One region of the Streptomyces sp. NBC_01017 genome, then DNA from elsewhere that is predicted to be linked to it. Evidence: predicted binding sites of a transcription regulator. Region 1 holds the regulator's gene; the other holds the start of a gene.
What was found. Region 1 encodes HrcA, which represses chaperone genes, less so after heat shock. Its sites were predicted from a motif close to TTNGCACTCNGNNNNNCNGAGTGCNAA; they were not measured.
Positions count from the first base shown of each region.

Region 2: the regulator HrcA is predicted to act here: its motif matches at 9,012-9,038, upstream of groES (co-chaperone GroES).

Region 1 covers NZ_CP108683.1:7,176,804-7,188,742, reverse strand. The annotation lists gene OG331_RS33055 (16S rRNA (uracil(1498)-N(3))-methyltransferase) at 1-506, opposite strand, end outside; gene OG331_RS33050 (nitronate monooxygenase) at 503-1,588, opposite strand; gene dnaJ (molecular chaperone DnaJ) at 1,668-2,804, opposite strand; gene hrcA (heat-inducible transcriptional repressor HrcA) at 2,805-3,821, opposite strand; gene OG331_RS33035 (MBL fold metallo-hydrolase) at 3,984-4,721, shown strand; gene OG331_RS33030 (DUF3097 domain-containing protein) at 4,764-5,579, shown strand; gene OG331_RS33025 (hypothetical protein) at 5,557-5,790, opposite strand; gene hemW (radical SAM family heme chaperone HemW) at 5,890-7,122, opposite strand; gene OG331_RS33015 (SpoIIE family protein phosphatase) at 7,173-9,116, opposite strand; gene OG331_RS33010 (HAMP domain-containing protein) at 9,219-11,939, shown strand, end outside.
Region 2 covers NZ_CP108683.1:4,614,139-4,626,077, forward strand. The annotation lists gene guaB (IMP dehydrogenase) at 1-952, opposite strand, end outside; gene OG331_RS20780 (sigma-70 family RNA polymerase sigma factor) at 1,118-1,705, opposite strand; gene OG331_RS20785 (response regulator transcription factor) at 2,025-2,636, opposite strand; gene OG331_RS20790 (WhiB family transcriptional regulator) at 3,018-3,347, shown strand; gene OG331_RS20795 (LysR family transcriptional regulator) at 3,400-4,305, opposite strand; gene OG331_RS20800 (MOSC domain-containing protein) at 4,387-5,055, shown strand; gene OG331_RS20805 (SDR family NAD(P)-dependent oxidoreductase) at 5,153-5,926, shown strand; gene OG331_RS20810 (ester cyclase) at 6,018-6,710, shown strand; gene groL (chaperonin GroEL) at 6,813-8,438, opposite strand; gene groES (co-chaperone GroES) at 8,557-8,865, opposite strand; gene OG331_RS20825 (polysaccharide deacetylase family protein) at 9,206-10,048, opposite strand; gene OG331_RS20830 (polysaccharide deacetylase family protein) at 10,045-11,052, opposite strand; gene OG331_RS20835 (THUMP-like domain-containing protein) at 11,174-11,939, shown strand, end outside.

The DNA.
Region 1 (11,939 bases):
GCGTCGGCGAGCAGCGCGGCGACCTGCTTGGTCGTGGCCGCCTCCGCGACCTCCGGGAAGCGCACCCGGCGCGACTGCTTGCCGGCCTCGCGGGCGGTGGCCCGCCACTTGCCGAGGGCCTTCGCCCCGCGCTCGCCCTTCCACTGGGTGATGCACCGGGCTGCCGCCCACGGCACGATCGCGTCGACGCCGGTCTCGGTCATGGTCTCGACGGCCAGTTCACCGCGGTCGCCCTTGGGGAGGGCCTGGACGACGGTGATACGAGGCTGCTCCGCCGGCTCCTCGGCCACCGCACCCACGCCCACGACCAGCCGGTCCTTGCCCTCGGCCGCCTTGACGACGCCCTCGACCCAGCGCCCGAGCCCGTCGGTGAGGACGACCTCCTCGCCGGCCCGCAGCCGCTTCACGGAGACGGCGTGCCGTCCCTCGGGGCCGTCGAGAACGTACTCGCCGCCGGCGAGGCGGCCCCGCTCCAGCGACTCGACGACGAACACCGGCGCCGTCATCCGACCGCACCCCCCTCGGGCGCCGCCGACAACGCTGTCGCCGCGGCGGCCAGCTCGGCGGCCAGCACCTCCACCAGCTGCCCGGCGGGCAGGTCGCGCGCCATGCGGTGCCCCTGCCCCGCCCACAGGGCCATGCCCTGCGCGTCACCGGACGCGGCGGCCTTCTTGCGCAGGGGTGAGGTCAGGTGGTGAACCTCGGGGTAGGCGGCGGGGGCGTACGGCCCGTGCTCGCGCATGAAGCGGTTGACCAGGCCGCGGGCGGGCCGGCCGGAGAACGCGCGCGTCAACTCGGTCCGTACGAACAGGGGGTTGGTCAGCGCCTGCTTGTGCAGGGCGTTGGCGCCGGACTCCTGGGTGGCGAGGAAGGCGGTGCCGAGCTGGGCGGCACCGGCCCCGGCCGCGAGGACGGCGGCGATCTGGCTGCCGCGCATGATGCCGCCGGCGGCGACGATGGGCAGGCTCACGGTCTCCCGGACCTGCGCGAGGAGGGCGAGCAGCCCGATGCCCGACCGGTCCGTCTCCGGGTTGTCCCGATGCGTCCCCTGATGCCCGCCGGCCTCCACTCCCTGCACGATCACGGCATCGGCACCGGCCCGCTGTACGGCGAGGGCCTCGTCCGGTGCGGTCACGGTGACGAGGGTGAAGGTGCCGGCGCGGCGCAGGGACTCCAGCACATCCGGCTTCGGCACCCCGAAGTGGAACGAGACGACCGGCACCGGGTTGTCGAGCAGCACGGCCAGCTTGGCGTCGTACCCGTCGTCCCGCCCGCTGTCCCGGTCCCCCAGCTCCGTCTCGTACCAGGCGGCCTCACCGGCGAGCTGATGCGCGTAGACGTCCACGGCCGCGGCGTCGGCATACTCGGGCTGCGGCATGAACAGGTTGACCCCGAAGGGCCGGCCCGTCAGGCCCCGCAGCTGCTTGATCTCCTGGTACATCCCGTCGGCGGTTTTGTACCCGGCGGCGAGGAACCCCAGCCCACCTGCCTCGGACACGGCAGCGGCGAGCTGCGGCACGGAGACGCCGCCCGCCATGGGGGCCTGCACGATCGGGTGGGGGAAGAGATCGGTCAGCGCGGAGGACATGACGGCATGTTGTCACGTCCTCCGAACAAGTCCGAATCGGCCCTGTGCCGTGCGATGTACGGGGCCTGCCCCACCGGACTCAGCGCCCGTTGAACGCGTCCTTCAACCGCGAGAACAGCCCCTGCTGCCCCGGCTGGAACTGCCCCGTCGGCCGCTCCTCGCCGCGCAGCTTGGCCAGCTCGCGCAGCAACCGCTCCTGCTCGGGATCCAGCTTGGACGGCGTGGTGACCTCGACGTGCACGATGAGGTCGCCGCGCCCGCCACCCCGCAGATGCGTCACACCGCGTCCGTGCAGCGGAATCGACTGACCGGACTGGGTGCCGGGCCGGATGTCGACCTCCTCGAGCCCGTCCAGCGTCTCCAGCGGCACCTTCGTGCCGAGGGACGCCGCGGTCATCGGGATCGTCACCGTGCAGTGCAGGTCGTCGCCGCGCCGCTGGAAGGTCGAGTGCGGCAGCTCGTGGATCTCGACGTACAGGTCACCGGCGGGACCGCCACCGGGCCCGACCTCACCCTCGCCGGCGAGCTGGATCCGGGTGCCGTTGTCGACACCGGCCGGGATCTTGACCGTGAGCGTCCGACGGGACCGCACGCGTCCGTCGCCCGCGCACTCGGGGCACGGTGTGGGAACCACGGTCCCGAATCCCTGGCACTGCGGGCAGGGCCGCGACGTCATGACCTGGCCCAGGAAGGACCGCGTCACCTGCGACACCTCACCGCGGCCGCGGCACATGTCACACGTCTGAGCGGAGGTGCCGGGGGCAGCCCCCTCACCGTTGCAGGTGTTGCAGACGACGGCCGTGTCGACCTGGATGTCCTTCGTCGTACCGAAGGCCGCCTCGTCGAGCTCGATCTCCAGCCGGATCATCGCGTCCTGGCCCCGACGGGTGCGCGAGCGCGGGCCGCGCTGGGACGCCGTACCGAAGAAGGCGTCCATGATGTCCGAGAAGTTGCCGAAGCCACCCGCACCGAAGCCGCCCGCGCCCGCGCCGCCCGCCTGGGACAGCGGGTCGCCGCCGAGGTCGTAGACCTGCTTCTTCTGCGGGTCCGACAGCACCTCGTAAGCGGCGTTGATCTCCTTGAACCGCTCCTGGGTCTTCGGATCCGGGTTGACGTCCGGGTGCAGCTCGCGCGCGAGCCGCCGGAAGGCCTTCTTGATCTCTTCCTGCGACGCGTCGCGACGCACGCCGAGAACGGCGTAGTAGTCCGTGGCCACTTACGACTCCGCCAGGATCTGTCCGACGTACCGTGCCACTGCGCGTACCGCTCCCATCGTTCCCGGGTAATCCATGCGGGTCGGTCCGACCACGCCGAGCTTGGCTACTGCCTCGCCGCCCGAACCGTAGCCGACCGACACGACGGACGTTGAGTTGAGTCCCTCGTAGGCGTTCTCGTGACCGATGCGTACGGTCATGCCCGAATCCCCTGCCTCGCCAAGGAGCTTGAGGAGCACGACATGCTCCTCAAGGGCCTCCAGGACGGGCCGGATGGTGAGGGGGAAGTCATGTCCGAAGCGGGTGAGATTGGCGGTGCCGCCGATCATCAGCCGCTCTTCGTTCTCCTCGACGAGTGTCTCCAGCAGAGTGGAGAGCACCGCCGAGACCGTGCCGCGGTCCTCCATGTCGAAGGCCTCGGCGAGGTCCTCGACGAGCCTTGGCACATCGGTGAAGCGCCGCCCCGCGACCCTGCTGTTCAGCCGCGCACGCAGATCCGCGAGCGAGGCCTCACCGAAGGGCGCGGGACAGTCGATCATCCGCTGCTCGACCCGGCCGGTGTCCGTGATCAGCACGAGCATCACGCGCGCGGGGGCGAGTGAGAGCAGCTCGACATGCCGGACGGTGGACCGGGTCAGCGACGGGTACTGCACGACGGCGACCTGCCGTGTGAGCTGCGCGAGCAGCCGCACGGTGCGCGCCACGACGTCGTCGAGGTCGACGGCGCCGTCGAGGAAGTTCTGGATGGCGCGCCGCTCCGGCGGGGTCATCGGCTTGACGCCGGCGAGCTTGTCGACGAACAGCCGGTAGCCCTTGTCGGTCGGGATGCGCCCCGCGCTGGTGTGCGGCTGGGCGATGAATCCCTCGTCCTCCAGGGCCGCCATGTCATTGCGGACGGTCGCCGGGGAGACCCCGAGGTTGTGCCGCTCGGTCAGCGCCTTCGATCCGACCGGCTCCTCGGTCCCGACATAGTCCTGGACGATGGCGCGCAACACCTGAAGCCTGCGTTCACTCAGCAACCGCGCACACCTCCAGAAGTCGTCCCCTTGACATCTCGCCTGGCACTCTGCGCTGGTGAGTGCCAACCGTCCCCGGCCAGTGTACGGCGGTGGGGTACGCCCCGGGCAAGGCCGGTCCGGCACCACCATGCCCGACGGTGCTGTCTTGGTTAGCGTCGCCGTATGACGGTGACTTGGGAAGAGCTCGGGTGGGAACGGCTGGCGGCCGGGGTGGGCAGGTGCCGGCTTCCGGGCTGGGACTGCACCGCGGGGCTGGTCGTGGGCCGGGACACAGCGCTCGTGATCGACGCCGGGTCAAGCCTCGGGGAGGGCGTGCGGTTGCGTACGCAGGCGCAGTGGCTCGCGGGTCACCGTGTGACACATCTCGCGCTGACGCATCCCCACTTCGATCATGTCTTCGGGGCCGCGGCGTTCGCCGGGGCGGAGGTGTACGGCCCGGTGGGCATGGACACGGTGTCCGCACACGCGCGTGCGGAACTGCGCTCGGACGCCGTGGGCAACGGCCTGGACCCGGACGCGGCGGACGAGGCGATCGACGCGCTGGTCCGTCCCCGCCACCAGGTGAGCGGCGAGTGGACCCTCGACCTGGAGGGCGACCGGCAGGTCCTGCTCGCGAACGTGGGCCCGGCCCACACCGCCCACGATCTGGTCGTGCTCGTGCCGGCCGGGGCCGCGGGCGACCGGGAGGTCGTCTTCTGCGGCGATCTGGTGGAGGAGTCCGGCGAACCCCAGGCGGGCCCCGACGCCGTACCGTCGCAGTGGCCGGCCGCCCTGGACCGCCTGCTGGACCTGGGCGGCGAGGACGCGCTGTACGTGCCCGGTCACGGAGCGGTGGTGGATGCGGAGTTCGTACGACGCCAGCGGGACGCCTTGGCGGCCCGCTTCGGCGTGTCGCCCTGATCCGCGAGACGTACCCGCGGGGCTTCTCCTATCGTCATCCGAATGCGCCAGTACTCCCCGGACCTGACCCCGCCCTGGAAGAAGCCCAAGCCCGCCCCCGAGGTACCGGCGGACCCGGGCCTGGTCGTGGAGGAGCCGGGCACGGGGTTCTGCGGTGCGGTGATCCGCTGCGAGGCGGGCACGGTGACGCTGGAGGACCGCTTCGGCAAGCACCGGGTGTTCCCGCTGGAGCCGCGGGGGTTCCTGCTGGAGGGCAAGGTGGTGACGCTCGTACGCCCGTCGTCCTCGGCTCCCGCACGTCCCAGCCGTACGGCGTCAGGTTCGGTCGCCGTCCCCGGCGCACGCGCGCGCGTGGCCCGCGCCGGCCGTATCTATGTGGAGGGCCGCCACGACGCCGAGCTGGTCGAGAAGGTCTGGGGCGACGACCTGCGCATCGAGGGCGTGGTCGTGGAGTACCTGGAGGGCATCGACGACCTGCCGTCCATCGTGACCGAATTCGCTCCGGGCCCGGACGCCCGCCTCGGTGTGCTGGTGGACCACCTGGTCCCCGGCACGAAGGAGTGGCGCATCGCGGAGTCGGTGACCAGCGAACACGCCCTGGTCGTGGGCCACCCGTACATCGACATCTGGGAGGCGGTGAAGCCGTCAGCCCTGGGCATCGAGTCCTGGCCACGCGTCCCGCACGGGCAGGACTGGAAGACGGGGGTGTGCCGGGCGCTGGGGTGGCCGTCGGAGAACACCGGTGCGGTGTGGCAGGCGATCCTGAAGCGGGTGGGGTCCTACAAGGATCTGGAGCCGGAGTTGCTGGGGCGGGTGGAGGAGCTGATCGACTTCGTTACGGGTAGCGGTGGGGCCTGATGCTGGGGTAGATGCCGAACTCGCTGGTATCCAATTCGAGTTCCAGATCCTCCAACGGCAGCGGCGCCCCGAACTTGGTGATCTGCTGCCTCTGATAGTCGGCGTTCTCCCCCATCACGATTTCCCCCCGGAGAAGCTCGGCCTTGATGCCCTCGGGAGGCTCGAACTCCTCGAAGAACTTGGCAATCCCACGCTCGTCCACAGCGGTCATCTCCGTGGCCTCCACATCCGCCGCGTCCTGTCGGCGGCAGCCTACGAACTAGGTTAGGGACCGAACTGGCGTTCCGGGGTGATTCACTCGCCCGAGTGATCAGTCCACCAAATCCCTGACCACCGCATCCGCCAGCAACCGCCCCCGCAAGGTCAGCACCGCACGCCCCTCCTCGTACGGCCCCTCCTGAAGCAGCCCCTCCCCAAGCGCCCGCCGAGAAGCCGCAAGCCCCTTCTCCCTCAGCAAGCCCAGCGGCGCCCCCTCCCGAAGCCGCAGCTCCAGCAGGATCCGTTCGACCCTGCGGTCCTCCTCGGACAGCAGCTCGCGCCCGGCCCCCGGCGACCGCCCCGCCGCCAGGGCCGCCGCGTACGCGCCCGGATGCTTCACGTTCCACCAGCGCACGCCGCCCACGTGCGAGTGGGCGCCCGGGCCCGCGCCCCACCAGTCGGCGCCCCGCCAGTACAGCTCGTTGTGCAGGCAGCGGCCCGCCTGAGAGGTCGCCCAGTTGGAGACCTCGTACCAGTCGAAGCCCGCCTCCGACAGCACCGACTCCGCGATCAGGTACCGGTCCGCGTGGACGTCGTCGTCCGTCATCGGGACCTCGCCCCGGCGGATGCGGCGGGCCAGCTGGGTGCCCTCCTCGACGATCAGGGCGTAGGCGGACACATGGTCCGGGCCGGCGCCGATCGCCGCCTCCAGCGAGGCCCGCCAGTCGTCGTCCGACTCGCCCGGTGTGCCGTAGATCAGGTCCAGGTTGACGTGCTCGAAGCCCGCCGCGCGGGCCTCCGCCACGCACGCCTCGGGGCGGCCCGGCGTGTGGGTGCGGTCCAGGACCTTCAGCACGTGCTGCTTCGCGCTCTGCATGCCGAAGGACAGCCGGTTGAAGCCGCCCTCGCGCAGGGTGGCCAGATACGCCGGGTCCACCGACTCCGGGTTCGCCTCCGTCGTGATCTCCGCGTCCGGTGCCAGCCCGAACTCGTCGCGGATCGCCCCCAGCATCCGTACGAGATCGTCGGCGGCCAGCAGCGTGGGCGTACCGCCGCCGACGAAGACCGTGCGGACCTCGCGCGGGTCGTCGCCGAGGACCTTGCGGGCGAGGCGGATCTCGTCGACGAGGGTCTCGGCGTAGTTGTCGCGGGACGCCAGCACTCCGCCCGTGCCGCGCAGCTCGGTCGCCGTGTAGGTGTTGAAGTCGCAGTAGCCGCAGCGGGTCGCGCAGTACGGGACGTGCAGGTAGAAGCCGAGGGGGCGGTCGGCGGACCCGGCGAGGGCGGACGCGGGGAGCGTGCCGTCGTCGGGGACCGGCTCGCCGTCGGGGAGTGCGGAAGGCATGGGTTCCATTGTCCAGCACGCGCGCATGCCCGCCGGAACCGAGACAACCGCTACTCGGCCTGGAGCACCAGCAACGCCAGATCGTCCTCCGGCGGACGGCCGCTGAACTCGTGCACGAGCCTGCGGATCCGCTCCGCGATCAGCTCGGCGTTCAGCCCCGCGCACCCGGCGAGCGCGGTCGCGAGGCCGTCGCCGTCGTCGAACTGGCGGGTGCCGCTGCGCCGCTCCGTCACCCCGTCGGTCACGCACAGCAGGGTGTCACCGGAGCGCAGCTCGAAGGTCTCGCTGGTGTACGTGGCGTCCTCGACGACCCCGAGGAGGGTCTGCGGGTGCGCGGCGGTGTGGACCTCGCCGCCCGCGCCCAGCAGCAGCGGCAGCGGGTGTCCGGCGGAGGCGAGGGTGCAGCGGATGCCGCCGTCGAAGGGGGTGAGCTCGCCGTAGAGGAGGGACAGGAAGCGGGTCTGCGGGCCGTCGCCGGGTGCCACCGGGACCGGGCCGACGAGGGCGCGCGCGGCGGCGTCGGCGGCCTCCGTCGCGTCGTCGAGGAGCAGCTGGTTGAGGCGGTCGAGGACGTCGGCGACCCGGTAGCCCTCCCGGGCGAGGAGCCGCAGCCACGGGCGCGCGATGCCGATCACCACGGCCGCCTCGGGCCCCTTGCCCTGGACGTCCCCGATGGCGAAGCACCAGCGGCCGTCGCCGGCCGGGAACAGGTCGTAGAAGTCGCCGCTCGGGCCGCCCTTGTCGCACGGCTCGTACACCAGCGCGCTGGCCACGCCGGGGATCTCCGCGACGGCGCCGGGCAGCAGTCCGCGTTGGAGAACCCTGCTGATGGTGGCCTGCCGGGCGTACTGGCGGGCCGCGCCGATGGCGAGGGCCACCCGGCGGGCGAGGTCCTCGACGAGCCCGGTGACCTCGTCGGGGAAGCGCACGAGGTCGGCCCGCCCGATGACCAGCGTGCCCAGCGGGCGGCCCCCGGCGATCAGGCGGTACGCGAGCGCCGTGCCGCGCACCCCGCGTGCGCCGAGCGCCTCACCGGGCCAGGGGTAGGCGACCGGGCCGGTGCGGTGGTCGTCGGCCGGAAGCGGCGGCTCCTTCTCCAGGGCCTGGCGGAGCTCCTCGATGAGGTTCTCGGAGCCGTGCCAGACGCGGGCCAGCCGCGGCCCGGTCCCGGGGGCGCCCTCCGCCGCCCAGCCCGCCCCGCCGCCGGGTTCGCCCGATCGTGGGTATCCCCAGCGCCCGGCGACCTCGTCCTCCAGCCACACCGCACACCAGTCCGCCAGCCGCGGCACGATCAGCTGGCCGGCGAGCGCGGCGACCAGGTTCTCGTCGAGCTGCCCGGCGAGCAGGTCGGAGGCCTCGGCGAGGAAGGACAGGGCACCGCGGTTGAGCCAGTCCCGCTCCCGCTCGGCGCGCTGGGGCTCGGGGGCGAGGATCTCGGCCACGCGCAGCCCGCGCTCCAGCGCGCGCTCCTCGGCGTACGCCTCGATGTCGTCCTTGGCCGCCACGGGGTCCTCGGCGGGCAGCCGCGCCCACACGGTCTTGGCGCCGGTGCGGTAGGTGACACCCCAGGACTCGGCGAGGCGTGACACCAGCCGCAGGCCGCGGCCGTACTCCGGTGTCTCGTACGGCGCCTCGACCTCACCGTCGCGCGGGGCGCGCGAGGGGTGGTGGTCCAGGACCTCGACGAGAAGGGCGCCGGTGTCCTCCAGGCGGCAGGTGAGCTCCAGATCGGTACCGGCGTGCACGACGGCGTTGGTGACCAGCTCGCTGACGGCCACGACGGCGTCGTCGACGAGGCGGGCGCTGAGGTGCTCGGTGCCGGGGAGCCCGGAGGCGGCCCATTCCGTGAGGGCGTTGCGCACGAGGGTGCGGGCGGAACCCGGGGAGATCGGACTGCCGGGGAGGACGGCGCGGGTTTCCGCGCCCACGCCCCCCGGCGCAGGCGCATCAGAGGCACGGGAAACGGTCTCCCGTTGCGCCGGAATGGCCCCCATCTACAGCTCCCCGAACGGTTCGGACGAATACGCCTCAGTCGACGCCGACAGAGTGACAGACTGGCCGCGCCCATAAGCACCGAGTTACCGAAGTGGGCCGCCATGAGTGAGAACCGTGCTACGCGTGTGCTCGAAGACGGACAGAAAGACGGTCAAATTCGAGCATCGGAACTGCGCCCGCTGCTCGCCGCGATGACCGCGGCGAGGGACGGCGACTTCCGGAGGCTCCCGGAGACCGGTGAGGGAATGGTGGCCGAGCTGACGGCGGTCTTCAACCAGATCATGGACCGGAGCACGCACTTCAACCGTGAAGTGCAGCGGGTCAAGCGGGAGTTGGTCCGGCACGGCAGGCTCGACGAGCGGCTCTCGGCGAGCCCGGGCCCGGGTGACTGGACGACCCGCGTCAACGACGTCAACCAGGTGCTCGACGCCCTGGTCGCCCCGGCGGCGAACGCGACGCGCGTGCTCGACGCGGTGGCCGGCGGCGACCTGACCCAGCGCGTCGATCTGCACGACGGGAGCCGCCAGTTACGCGGCGACCTGCGGCGCCTCGGCCGGGCCGTGAACAAGATGGTCGACCAGCTCTCCCTGTTCACCGGCGAGGTCACCCGCGTGGCCCGCGAGGTCGGCACCGAGGGCCGGCTCGGCGGGCGGGCCAAGGTGCAGGGGCTGTCGGGCAGTTGGCGGGATGTGACCGAGGCCGTCAACACGATGGCGTCCCGGCTGACGGCGCAGGTGCGCGACATCGCCCTGGTGACCACGGCGGTGGCCCGCGGCGACCTGACCCGCACGGTCACGGTCGAGGCGACCGGCGAGCTGCTCGAACTCAAACTGACCGTCAACACGATGGTCGACCAGCTGTCCGCCTTCGCCGACGAGGTGACGAGGGTCGCCCGCGAGGTGGGTACGGAAGGGCAGCTGGGCGGACGCGCGCAGGTGCGCGGCGTCTCCGGCGTGTGGAAGGACCTCACCGACAACGTCAACTTCATGGCGTCGAACCTGACCTCGCAGGTCCGCAACATCGCCCAGGTCACCACGGCCGTCGCCAACGGTGACCTGAGCCAGAAGATCACCGTCGACGCCCAGGGCGAGATCCTCGAACTCAAGTCGACCATCAACACGATGGTGGACCAGCTCTCCGCCTTCGCCGACGAGGTCACCCGCGTCGCCCGCGAGGTCGGCACCGAAGGAAACCTCGGCGGCCGGGCCCAGGTACGCGGCGTCAGCGGCGTATGGAAAGACCTCACCGACAACGTCAACTTCATGGCGGACAACCTGACTTCCCAGGTCCGCAACATCGCCCTGGTCTCCACCGCCGTGGCCCAGGGCGACCTGGGCAAGAAGATCACGGTCGAGGCGAAGGGCGAGATCCTGGAGCTGAAGTCGACCATCAACACGATGGTGGACCAGCTCTCCGCCTTCGCCGACGAGGTCACCCGCGTCGCCCGCGAGGTCGGCACCGAAGGAAACCTCGGCGGTCAGGCCCAGGTACGCGGCGTCAGCGGCGTATGGAAAGACCTCACCGACAACGTCAACTTCATGGCGTTGAACCTGACCTCGCAGGTCCGCAACATCGCCCAGGTGACGACCGCCGTGGCCAACGGCGACCTGTCGAAGAAGATCACCGTCGACGCCCGCGGCGAGATCCTCGAACTCAAGGACACCGTCAACACGATGGTGCAGCAGCTGCGGGCCTTCGCCGACGAGGTCACCCGTGTGGCCCGCGAGGTCGGCACCGACGGCCGGCTCGGCGGCCGTGCGCAGGTGCTGGGCGTCTCCGGCGTGTGGCGGGACCTGACCGACAACGTCAACTACATGGCCGACAACCTCACCTCACAGGTGCGCAACATCGCCCAGGTCACCACCGCGGTGGCCAACGGCGACCTCTCGAAGAAGATCGACGTGGACGCGCGCGGCGAGATCCTGGAGCTGAAGACCGCCATCAACACGATGGTCGACACCCTCTCCTCCTTCTCCTCCGAGGTCACCCGCGTGGCCCGCGAGGTGGGCTCCGAGGGCCAGCTCGGCGGCCAGGCCCGGGTGGAGGGCGTCTACGGCACCTGGAAGCGCCTGACGACGAACGTGAACGAGCTGGCCTCGAACCTGACCACCCAGGTCCGCGCGATCGCCGAGGTCGCCTCCGCGGTGGCCCAGGGCGACATGTCCCGCTCGATCACGGTGGAGACGCGCGGCGAGGTCACCGAGCTGAAGGACAACATCAACCTGATGGTGGCCAACCTGCGCGAGACGACCCGCGCCAAGGACTGGCTGGAGTCCAACCTGGCCCGCCTGGCCGCTCTGATGCAGGGCCACCGCGACCTGATGGAGGTCGCCGACCTGCTGCTGCGCGAGCTGACGCCGCTGGTGAACGCCCAGTACGGCGCGTTCTTCCTGGCCGACCCGGACGAGGACAGCGCCGCGCTGCGCACCACGGTTCCCACGAAGGGGCTGGCCTTCATCGCCGGATACGGCTCGGCCCAGGGCACGACCATCGAGACCGGCGGCCTCCCGGTGCACGGCCTGGTCCGGCAGGCGGCGCGGGAGAAAAAGCGGATCCTCGTCGAGGAGGCCCCGCCGGACTACATCAAGATCGACAGCGGGCTGGGCGAGGCGGCGCCCACCAGCGTCGTCATCATCCCGATCCTCTTCGAGGACAAGCTGCTCGGCGTGATCGAGCTGGCGTCGTTCTCCCGCTTCTCCGATGTGCACCTGGCGTTCTTCGACCAGTTCGTGAACACCATCGCCGTCGCGATCAACACGATCATCGCCAACTCCCGTACGGAGTCCCTGCTCGGCGAGTCCCAGCGCCTGGCCATGCAGCTC
Region 2 (11,939 bases), 2.6 Mb from region 1:
CGGCGACCACGCGGGTGGTGCAGATGGAGCCCGGTCCGACACCGACCTTGATGCCGTCGACCCCGGCGTCGATCAGCGCCTGCGCGCCGTCGCGGGTGGCGACGTTGCCGCCGATCACGTCGATGTTCACGCTCGACTTGATCTTCGACATCCAGCTGAGGGCGTTGCTGCTGTGGCCGTGCGAGGTGTCGACGACCAGGAAGTCCACACCGGCCCCGGCGAGTGCCTGGGCGCGCTCCAGAGCCTCGGGGCTGGCGCCGACGGCGGCACCGACAAGGAGTCGGCCCTCGGCGTCCTTGGCGGCGTTGGGGTACTTCTCGGCCTTGACGAAGTCCTTGACCGTGATGAGGCCCTTGAGGACACCCGCCTCGTCGATCAGGGGAAGCTTCTCGATCTTGTGGCGGCGCAGCAGCTCCATCGCGTCGCTGCCGGAGATGCCGACATGGCCCGTGACCAGCGGCATCGGCGTCATGACCTCGCGCACCTGACGGCCGCGCTCCGTCTCGAAGGCCATGTCGCGGTTGGTGACGATGCCGAGCAGCTTGCCGGCCGGGTCGGTGACCGGGACACCGCTGATGCGGAACTTGGCGCACAGGGCGTCGGCCTCGGCGAGGGTCGCCTCGGGGTGCACCGTGATGGGGTCGGTGACCATGCCGGACTCGGACCGCTTCACCAGGTCGACCTGGTTGACCTGGTCCTCGACGGACAGGTTGCGGTGCAGCACGCCGACGCCGCCCAGGCGGGCCATGGCGATCGCCATGCGGGACTCGGTCACCTTGTCCATGGCCGCCGAGAGCAGCGGGATGTTCACACGGACATTGCGGGAGATATGGGACGAGGTGTCGACCGCGTTGGGGAGCACCTCGGATGCACCCGGCAGCAGCAGCACGTCGTCGTAGGTCAGCCCGAGGGTTGCGAATTTACCGGGCACTCCGTCGACGTTGGCAGTCATGACACCTTCCCCAAATGGCCTTGATCGGTGCGGATGTCCATGCTAACGGGAAGCATGGGGCGCAAATTCCACGGTTGCCGCCGACTCCGGGCTTCGTATGTTCGTACGGAACCGGAGTGAGGCCTGTTCATTTGGGGGCGCACTCAAGGGAGCACTGACGGAGCCCTACTGCTCGGCCAGCGCGCGCAACCTGCTCAGCGCCCTGTGCTGGGCCACCCGGACGGCGCCGGGTGACATTCCCAACATCTGACCCGTCTCTTCCGCGGTCAACCCCACCGCGATCCTCAGCAGCAACAGCTCCCGCTGGTTCTCGGGCAGGTTGGCCAGCAGTTTCTTGGCCCACTCGGCGTCGCTGCTGAGCAGCGCCCGCTCCTCCGGGCCGAGGGAGTCGTCCGGGCGTTCCGGCATCTCGTCGGACGGGACCGCCGTGGAACCCGGGTGCCGCATCGCCGCCCGTTGCAGGTCCGCGACCTTGTGCGCGGCGATGGCGAAGACGAACGCCTCGAAGGGGCGGCCGGTGTCCTTGTAGCGCGGCAACGCCAGGAGAACGGCGACGCAGACCTCCTGGGCGAGGTCCTCGACGAAGTGACGGGCGTCCCCAGGCAGACGGGACAGCCTGGTGCGGCAGTAGCGCAGGGCCAGGGGGTGGACGTGCGCGAGCAGATCGTGCGTGGCCTGCTCGTCCCCGTCCACGGCGCGATGGACGAGTGCTCCGATCGCCCCGTGGGCATAAGCCGCCTCGTCCTCGCGCATCGGTCCATGGTGCCTTGTGGCCGTTTGGTCCGTGGCATCGTGTCCGACGTTGTGCACCGAAGCGTTATGAGCAGGTGCGGCAGAACTCATCCCCTGCGCCCTCCCCTTCCGCTCGACCGACTCGTCCCCGAGAGACTCCACATTCTCAAGGATGCGGCATCCGCGGCGAAACGAGCACCGGGCGCCGACAGGACCCCTTGACCGGCCTCGCAACCGCGCCCCCGGAGGGGCGCGGGCCGCGACATCATGCGGCTCCGCCGCGTGGGTGTGGCCAGCCACAAACGACCCGCACACAGCAACGGCCCGCAGGGCCGAGCTCTCAGCGAACCAGACCCCACCGGAATCCGAGCGCCACCGCGTGCGCCCGGTCCGACGCTCCGAGCTTCTTGAACAGCCGCCGGGCGTGCGTCTTCACGGTGTCCTCGGACAGGAAAAGCTCCCGACCGATCTCCGCGTTGGAACGACCATGGCTCATACCCTCGAGCACCTGGATCTCACGCGCCGTGAGCGTCGGCGCCGCACCCATCTCGGCGGACCGCAGCCGCCGCGGGGCGAGCCGCCACGTGGGGTCGGCCAGCGCCTGGGTCACCGTGGCGCGCAACTCCGCGCGCGAGGCGTCCTTGTGCAGATAGCCACGGGCACCGGCGGCGACCGCGAGCGCCACGCCGTCCAGGTCCTCGGCGACCGTGAGCATGATGATGCGCGCACCGGGGTCGGCGGACAGCAGCCGCCGCACGGTCTCGACGCCGCCCAGACCGGGCATGCGTACGTCCATCAGGATCAGGTCTGAGCGGTCGGCGCCCCAGCGGCGGAGGACTTCCTCGCCGTTGGCCGCCGTCGTCACGCGCTCGACGCCGGGCACGGTCGCGACCGCGCGGCGAAGCGCCTCTCGGGCAAGCGGGGAGTCGTCGCAGACGAGGACGGATGTCATGGCCGCCCTCCGCAGCTGATGCACGTCACCTTGAGCCTCCAGGCTGGTACGAAATCGTCACCTGTGCGGTCGACCGCCTCGGACGCGTGCCCGAGCGCTTGTTCCTTCAACCGCCTCCGCCCTCTCAACGACGGTCACTCGAAAGAGTTACGGGGGCATGTGCCGTCTTCGGCACTCTACGTGAGGGGGCGGACACGGGGCAGACATGCACGACGGACCCTCAATGTTTCATCACAACCCATGCCCCATTCAGCCCTTTTTCTTCCCGTTTCACGGCGTTTGGGGCTAGATTCGCAATGAGTCATATTTTCATCTTCTTAGATCGTAGATGTACGGTCGTAGACACCGTATCCGCCCAGAACGGCTACAAGGGGTCACGCAATGGCAGATTTCTCCCGCCTTCCCGGACCGAACGCGGACCTGTGGGACTGGCAGCTGCTGGCTGCATGTCGCGGGGTGGACAGTTCGCTCTTCTTTCACCCGGAGGGCGAGCGCGGTGCGGCTCGGAGCGCTCGAGAGAACTCGGCCAAGGAGGTCTGCATGAGGTGCCCGGTGCGCGCGCAGTGCGCGGCGCACGCGCTGGCGGTGCGCGAACCGTATGGCGTCTGGGGCGGCTTGACCGAGGACGAGCGCGAGGAGCTCATGGGGCGGGCGCGCAACCGGCTGGTTACGGCCTCGACGACCGGCGGGGAGGCCGGCTCGCATCACTGAAGGAACGTTTCTCCACCTAAGGGCACGCACCTGCGTGCCCTTCTTCTCGTCGCTAGCGGGCGGCGGCCCGCGCCAGCTGTTCCAGCGTCGCCGCGACGGCCGGCACCTGCGCCAGGTCGGGCAGGGTGAGCGCGACGATCTCCCGCCGGACCGCCGGTTCCAGCGTCACCATGCGCGCCCCCCGCGGCCGTACGGACTCCACGGCGAGCTGGGGCAGGACGGCCACGCCCAGGCCGGCGCCGACCAGGCCCACGACCGCGGGATAGTCGTCGGTGGCGAAGTCGATGCGGGGCGTGAAGCCGGCGCTCTCGCACACCTCGATCAACTGCCCCCGGCAGCGCGGGCATCCGGCGATCCAGGGCTCTGCCGCGAGCTCCCCGATGGCGACCGGTCCGTCGGACGCGGTGCGCGCGAGCCGGTGCCGTTCGGGTACAAGGCCCACGAGACGGTCCGTCAGCAGCGGGCGTACGACGAGGTCGTCCCATTCCCCTTCCTGGGCCGCGCCCTCGTAGCGGAAGGCGAGGGCCACGTCGCAGTCGCCCTCGCGCAACAGCTCGACGGACTTCGGCGGCTCGGCCTCCTCCAGGGAGACGCGGGTGCCGGGGTGCGCGGCGCGCAGGGCGGCGAGGGCGGTCGGGACGAGGGTGGAGCTGCCGCTGGGGAAGGAGACGAGCCGCACCCGGCCGGCCCGCAGCCCGGCGATGGCGGCGACCTCCTCCTCCGCGGCGGTGAGTCCCGCCAGGATCCCGGCGGCGTGCCGCACCAGTGCCTCGCCGGCCTGGGTCAGCCGCATCTCGCGTCCGGTGCGGATCAGCAGGGGCGTGCCGACGGAGGCTTCCAGGGCCTTCATCTGCTGGCTGACGGCGGGCTGGGTGCAGCCCAGTTCACGCCCGGCCGCGGAGAAGGAACCGGTGGCGGCGACGGCGCGCAGGACGCGGAGGTGACGGGCTTCGAGCACGGAACCGAGCATAAGCGAACCTTGGAGTACGTGCCGAATAATGCGTCGACACTTTGGACCTACGTCGCCTACCGTGCCGTCATGAAGCTTCTGTCTGTGAATCTGGGCCGCGCGAAGGCGGTGCCGTACACGGATCACGCCGACGGTGTGACCGGCATCGACAAACAGCCGGCGGCGGGGCCGGTCCGGGTGGCGGCGCCCGGGCCGAAGGGCGTCGGGGGGAGCGGGCTGGCCGGGGACACCGTGTGCGAGAAGCGGCACCACGGTGGCGACGACCAGGCCGTGTACGCGGTCGCGCGCGAGGACCTCGACGACTGGGAGCGCGAGCTGGGGCGGTCGCTGGCGAACGGCGTGTTCGGGGAGAACCTCACGACGTCCGGCCTGGACGTGTCCGGTGCGCTGATCGGCGAGCGCTGGCGGATCGGGCCCGAGGTGGTGCTGGAGGTGACGTGCGGCCGGATTCCCTGTCGTACCTTTCAGGGCCATCTGGGTGAGACGCAGTGGGTGAAGCGGTTCACGGCGAAGGCCGCGCCGGGCGCGTATCTGCGGGTGATCGAGCCGGGTGAGATACGGGCGGGCGACGCGATGGAGATCATCCACCGCCCGGATCACGACGTGACGGTGGCACTGCAGTTCCGGGCGGTCACGACGGAGCGGAAGCTGCTGCCACGGCTGCTGACGGCCGGTGCGGCGCTGCATCCGGAGTCGTTGGCGGCGGCCCGGAAGTATGTGTCCCAGCACGGGGTCTGACCGCGGCTCACCTGCCGGGTGTTCGCCAGGGCTTCACCGACCGGGAGGCCCTGTGCAGAGAGCGGACGCGCAGACTCCGGGTCACTAACCTTGCGCCATGACAACGGCTCTCATCACGGGATCGACCGCGGGCATCGGCGCGGCCTTCGCACGGCGGCTGGCCGCCGACGGACACAACCTGGTGCTCGTGGCCCGGGACACCAAGCGGCTGCGGGAGCAGGCGACCGAACTGCACGACCGGCACGGCATCGAGGCGGAGGTCCTGACGGCCGACCTCGCCGAGGACACCGGCATCGAGACGGTCGCCGCCCGCCTCGGCGACCGCAGGAACCCGGTCGACCTGCTGATCAACAACGCCGGCTTCGGCAACAAGGGCCGCTATCTCGACGTCTCCATGGCCGACGAGCTGAAGATGCTCAAGGTGCACTGCGAGGCCGTACTGCGCCTGACGTCGGCGGCGTCGGAGGCGATGCGGGAGCGGGGGCGGGGCGGTGTCGTGAACGTCGCCTCCGTGGCGGCCTTCGTACCGCGCGGCACCTACGGCGCGTCCAAGGCGTGGGTCGTGCAGTTCACGCAGGGAGCGGCGCGGGATCTGGCCGGGAGCGGCGTGCGGCTGATGGCGCTGTGCCCGGGGTTCGTGCGGACCGAGTTCCATGAGCGGGCCGGGATGGGCACGGACAACATCCCGGGGTGGATGTGGCTGGACGCGGACAAGCTGGTGGCGGCGGCGCTCCACGATCTGGCGAAGGGCAAGACGGTGTCGATTCCGGACCCTCGCTACAAGGTCCTGCTGGGCGCGGCGAAGCTGGTGCCGCGGGGGGTGCTCGGGGGGATCAGCTCCCGGACGGGGCGGAAGTACGGGCCGCAGTAGGCGCCTTGGGCAGGGCCGGGCGCCCGGGCCGTCGCGGTGGGAAAATGGTGGTGTCCAGCCGTACCCAGCACGCCCGGGAGGCCACGACGCCATGACCTTCGTACAGCTCATCGACTGCAGGACCAGCCGTTTCGACGACATGAACCGGCTGATGGACAGGTGGGTCGAGCAGACCAAGGGGAAGCGGACGGCGACGCACGACGTCATCGGGAAGGACCGGACCGACGCGTCGCACTTCATCGAGATCGTGGAGTTTCCGTCGTACGACGAGGCCATGCGGAACTCCGATCTGCCCGAGACCGGCCGGATCTTCCAGGAGATGGTGGCGCTCTGTGACGAGCCGCCCACGTTCACCGATCTGGACGTGGTGCGCGACGAGCAGCTGAACGTCCTGGCCGCGCGGACCTTCTTCGAGGCCATGGGCAGGATGGCGCCGGAGCGGATCGGCGAGCACCTCACGGACGACTATGTGGATCACGATCCGTCGTATCCGCGGCCGGTGCAGGGCGTCGACGGCATGCGCGAGGTGTATGCGGGGTGGCGGGGCGCCTTCGACTTCACCTTCCGGATCGACGATCAGATGGCCCAGGGCGACCAGGTGTGCACCCGGTGGACGTTGGTCGCGAAGCACAAGGGCGACTTCCTGGGGATTCCGCCGACCGGGCAGGACGTGTCCATGCAGGGCATGACCTGGCAGCGGTTCCGGGACGGCAGGATCTGCGAGAGCCGCTGGCTCTACGACCGGGCGGGTCTGCTGGAGCAACTGGGGGTACTCGGCGAGTGAAGCCCGCGAAGGGGAAGGCCCCGGTCCCGCGCGAGAGCGCGGGACCGGGGCCTTCTTGCGTGCGTAAGAGCCGCTGGGCTCAGCGCGCGTGAGCTGCTGGGCTCAGTGGGCGTGCCCGTGGCCGTGGCCACCGGCCGCCGGCTCCTCCTCTTCCTTCTTCTCGACGACCAGGGTCTCGGTCGTGAGAAGCAGGGAGGCGATGGAGGCGGCGTTCTCCAGGGCGGAGCGGGTGACCTTGACCGGGTCGATGACGCCGGCCTTGACCAGGTCGCCGTACTCGCCGGTCGCGGCGTTGAAGCCCTGGCCCTTGTCGAGCTCGGCGACCTTGGAGGTGATGACGTAGCCCTCCAGGCCGGCGTTCTCGGCGATCCAGCGCAGCGGCTCGACGGCGGCCTTGCGGACGACCGCGACACCGGTGGCCTCGTCGCCGGTCTTGCCGAGGTTGCCCTCGAGGACCTTCACGGCGTGGACCAGAGCGGAGCCACCACCGGAGACGATGCCCTCCTCGACCGCGGCGCGGGTCGCGGAGATGGCGTCCTCCAGACGGTGCTTCTTCTCCTTCAGCTCCACCTCGGTGGCGGCGCCGACCTTGATCACGCACACGCCGCCGGCCAGCTTCGCGAGGCGCTCCTGGAGCTTCTCGCGGTCCCAGTCGGAGTCGGTGTTCTCGATCTCGGCCTTGATCTGGGCGACGCGGCCCGTGACGTCCTCGGACTTGCCGGCGCCGTCGACGACCGTGGTGTCGTCCTTGGTGACGGTGATCCGGCGAGCGGAACCGAGCACCTCCAGGCCGACCTGGTCGAGCTTGAGGCCGACCTCCTCGGAGATGACCGTGGCGCCGGTGAGGACCGCCAGGTCCTGCAGCATCGCCTTGCGGCGGTCACCGAAGCCGGGGGCCTTGACGGCGACCGCGTTGAAGGTGCCGCGGATCTTGTTCACGACCAGGGTCGACAGGGCCTCGCCGTCGACGTCCTCGGCGATGATCAGCAGCGGCTTGGAGGCACCGGCCTGGATGACCTTCTCCAGCAGCGGCAGCAGGTCCGCGATGGAGGAGATCTTGCCCTGGTTGATGAGGATGTACGGGTCCTCGAGGACGGCCTCCATGCGCTCCTGGTCCGTCACGAAGTACGGCGACAGGTAGCCCTTGTCGAAGGCCATGCCCTCGGTGAAGTCCAGCTCCAGACCGAAGGTGTTGGACTCCTCGACGGTGATGACACCGTCCTTGCCGACCTTGTCCATCGCCTCGGCGATGAGCTCGCCGACCTGCGTGTCCTGGGCGGACAGACCGGCGACGGCGGCGATGTCGGACTTCTCGTCGATCGGGCGGGCGGTCGCGAGGAGCTCCTCGGAGACCGCGGCCACGGCCGCGTCGATGCCCTTCTTCAGCAGCGCCGGGGAAGCACCCGCGGCGACGTTCTTCAGGCCCTCGCGCACGAGCGCCTGGGCGAGCACGGTGGCGGTGGTCGTGCCGTCACCCGCGATGTCGTTGGTCTTGGTCGCCACCTCCTTCACCAGCTGGGCGCCGAGGTTCTCGTACGGGTCCTCGACCTCGACCTCACGGGCGATGGTGACGCCGTCGTTGGTGATGGTGGGCGCGCCGAACTTCTTGTCGATGACGACGTTGCGGCCCTTGGGGCCGATGGTCACCTTGACGGTGTCGGCCAGCTTGTTGACGCCGCGCTCGAGGGCGCGACGGGCGTCCTCGTCGAACTTCAGGATCTTCGCCATGGGAGCGGTTCAGCCCTCTCGGAAAACGTGGGTGAAACGAACTGCGCCCCGGACGCCCGGCTTCATAAGGTCGCGGGGGCCCGGGGCGCAGCTCACAAGCAAAAGTGCTTGAAGTGAATTACTTCTCGATGATCGCGAGCACGTCGCGAGCCGAGAGGACGAGGTACTCCTCGCCGTTGTACTTCACCTCGGTGCCGCCGTACTTGCTGTACAGCACGATGTCGCCGGTCTTGACGTCGAGCGGCAGGCGCTCGCCGTTCTCGAAGCGGCCCGGGCCCACGGCCAGGACGACGCCCTCCTGGGGCTTCTCCTTGGCAGTGTCCGGGATGACCAGGCCAGAGGCGGTGGTCTGCTCGGCGTCGAGCGGCTGGACCACAATGCGGTCCTCGAGCGGCTTGATGGCAACCTTGGAGCTGGTGGTCGTCACGATCCGACCTCCCCCTTCGGAGATCTCACGGGGTTAACTGTCTGAGGTGGCGACCAGGTGGATCCGTCGTCGCGGGTGCCGGACCTGCCCGTCGCGTAGTTGGCACTCTCCAGTGGGGAGTGCCAGACCCGAGACTATGACCGCGATTAGCACTCGGTCAAGCGGACTGCTAATTCGCTGCGCTGGCTGAGCCGCGTTCGGGTGACCGGTGCTGCCGGTGACCGGCGTTGCCGTGGCCGCCTGGGGGCTGGCGCCCCCAGACCCCCGCTATCGGTATGAACGGCCTCGTCCTCAAACGCCGGACGGGCTGACATGCCTGGACCGGCGCCGGAAAGTTCCGTCAGATGTAGTCCTCCAGCCGGCCCACCGTCAGCCCCCGCCCCTGGATCTCCCGGAGCAGCCTCGTCGTCCGCTCTCTCAGCGTCAGCCCGGCCGGCTCGCCCGAGGGGACCGACACGATGTCCCCGGCGCGCAGCCGTCCGGGGCCGTGCGCGTACGTCAGTTCGCCGTCGCCCTCCATCGCCGCCCGCCACAGCACGACCGCCGTCACCCCGCAGTCGGCCGCGGCACGGAGTGTGGTGGTGTCGTACGTGCCGTAGGGCGGGCGGAAGAGGCGGGGGCGGATGCCGAAGCGGGCGCGGAGCTTGTTCTGCTGGCCGCAGATCTCGGCACGCTGGCCGGCGTACGGCAGGCCGCTCAGGGCGGCGTGGTCGAGGGTGTGGTTCTGGATCGACGCGCCCACCGAGCGCAGGCGCGCGAAGTGGCCGTAGCCCGGGCCGACCACGCTGTCCGTGAGGAACATGCTGACGGGCAGCCGTAGTTCACGGACCATGTCGACGAAGCGCGGGTCCTTCTCGGCGCCGTCGTCGTAGGTGAGGAAGACGACCTTGTCGCGGGTGGGCGCGCGGTGCACGACGGGCAGCGGCCGGCCGCCGGGCGGTCCGAGCCGCAGCCGCCGACCGGGCGGGGGCGGTGGCGCGGCGAGGGGGGCGGTCAGGCCCCAGCGCCCGTACGGCTGTGCCGTGTGCGTCGGGCCGCCCGCCGACTGTGAGCTGTGGGCCGCCCTGTCGCCCGGCTTCCCTCCGCTTGGGCCGGCCGGGCCGGCCGATTGCGCACAGCCGGCGAGCAGAACGGAAGCCAGGACCGCGAGCGCCACGGCCCGCGGCCCGGGCGTCCGCCTCACAGGTAGTCCTCCAGCCTGGCCACCGCGTAGCCCTCGGCCGTCACCTTGTTCAGGAACCGGCGGATCATGTCGGGCATTGTGCCCTTCCAGTCCTCGCGGCCCCGGAAGTGAGTGAGGACGATGTCACCCGATCGGATCTTCTGGTCCCACTCGCGGTACTCCCAGTGGTCGACGAAGACCTCCTCGTTCCACAGCGGGACGTACTTGATGCCGCACGACTTCGCGGCACGCAGGCTGTCCCTGTCGTAGTTCCCGAAGGGCGGGCGGAAGAGCAGCGCGGGCTTGCCGAAGCGCTCCTCGATGACCTCCTGCATGCCGCAGATCTCGTACTGCTGACGGCGGTAGGAGAGGGCGGGGAGGTAGGGGTGGTGGAGGGTGTGGTTGTTCAGGGTGACGCCGCTGCGCTGCATCCGCTTGAAGTAGCCGTAGTCGTCCTTGATCACGTAGTCGCTGAGGAAGGCGGTGTACGGCACCTGCAGGTCGTCCATCATCCGCAGGAAGACGGGGTCCTTCTCGGCGCCGTCGTCGATGGTGAGGAAGACGATCCGCTGCTTGGTGGGGACGGTCGTGAAGACCGGCGGGAGGCCGAGCTTCTCGTGTCCGTCGACCTCGAAGCCCTCGCGGGTGGTGATCCTCGGCTTCGTGGCGGGCGGGGGCGGGGGCGTGAGCGGGATTCTCGGCAGGCCCCAGCGTTTCGCGGCGGCGGCTCGGGCGGCGAGGGCGGACTGCGCCGACTTGAACTTCTTGGCGTGCGTGCCGGGGGTGTTCCCGGCGTGCGGGCCCGGGGTGGTGGCCGGGGGCGGCGCCTTGAGGGGCTGCCGGCTCGGGGTGGGGTGTGCGGGCCCGGATGCGCCTGTGCCCGCGGGTGCACAGCCCGCGGCGATGGCGGCGACGGCGAGCACGGCGACTGCGCCGCGGACCCGTGAACCTCCCGCTGCCCGGCCACGCCACCCCACAGCTGCCCCATTGGGGCTACTTTTGTCATTTTGTACTACTAGTCGCATGGTGCGGGATCTTCGCAGGCGCCCGGCCCGAAGCCGGGCCGACACCGCCGCCGGGAGACGGACCATCCACCGACTGGCCCACAGTGAGCGTGCGGTGCCCCGGCTGGCGGACAATGACCCGGTGAACGACCTCGCCGCCTTCTTCTCCCTCCGCACCCCCGAGGGCAGCGCCCTCCTCGACGCCGTACGCGACACCGACCCCGCCGACGAACTCGCCGTCGCCACCCGGCTGCGCCGCGAGCACCCCGCCGAGCTGGTGTCGGCGGCGCTCGGACAGGCCCGGCTGCGGCAGCGGGCGGTGGCGAAGTTCGGGGCGGCGGACGCGGGGCGGATGTTCTTCACTCCGAACGGCGTCGAGCAATCGACGCGGGCGAGTGTCGCGGCGTACCGGGCCGACCGGATGAAGGAGCTGGGGGTGGGCTCGGTCGCCGACCTGTGCTGCGGGATCGGGGGCGACGCGATCGCCTTGGCGCGGGCCGGGATACGGGTGCTCGCGGTGGACCGCGATCCGGTGACGGCGGCCGCGGCGCGCGAGAATGCGGAGGCCCTCGGCCTCACCGGCCTGATCGAGGTGCGGGAGGCGGATGTCACCGAGGTGGACGTCGCCGGCTACGACGCCGTGTTCGTCGACCCCGCCCGACGGGGCGGCCGCGGGAGGATCTTCGATCCGGAGGCGTACTCGCCACCGCTGTCCTGGGCCGTCGAGACGGCCCGCAAGGCGCCCCGAGCCGCACTGAAGATCGCGCCCGGAATCCCGCACGAGGCGATCCCGGCGGAGGCCGAGGCAGAGTGGATCTCGGACGGCGGCGACGTGAAGGAAGCCGTGCTGTGGTTCGGGACCGAGCCCGGGGCCGTGCGGGCCACCCTGCTGCCCGGGCCGCGCTCGC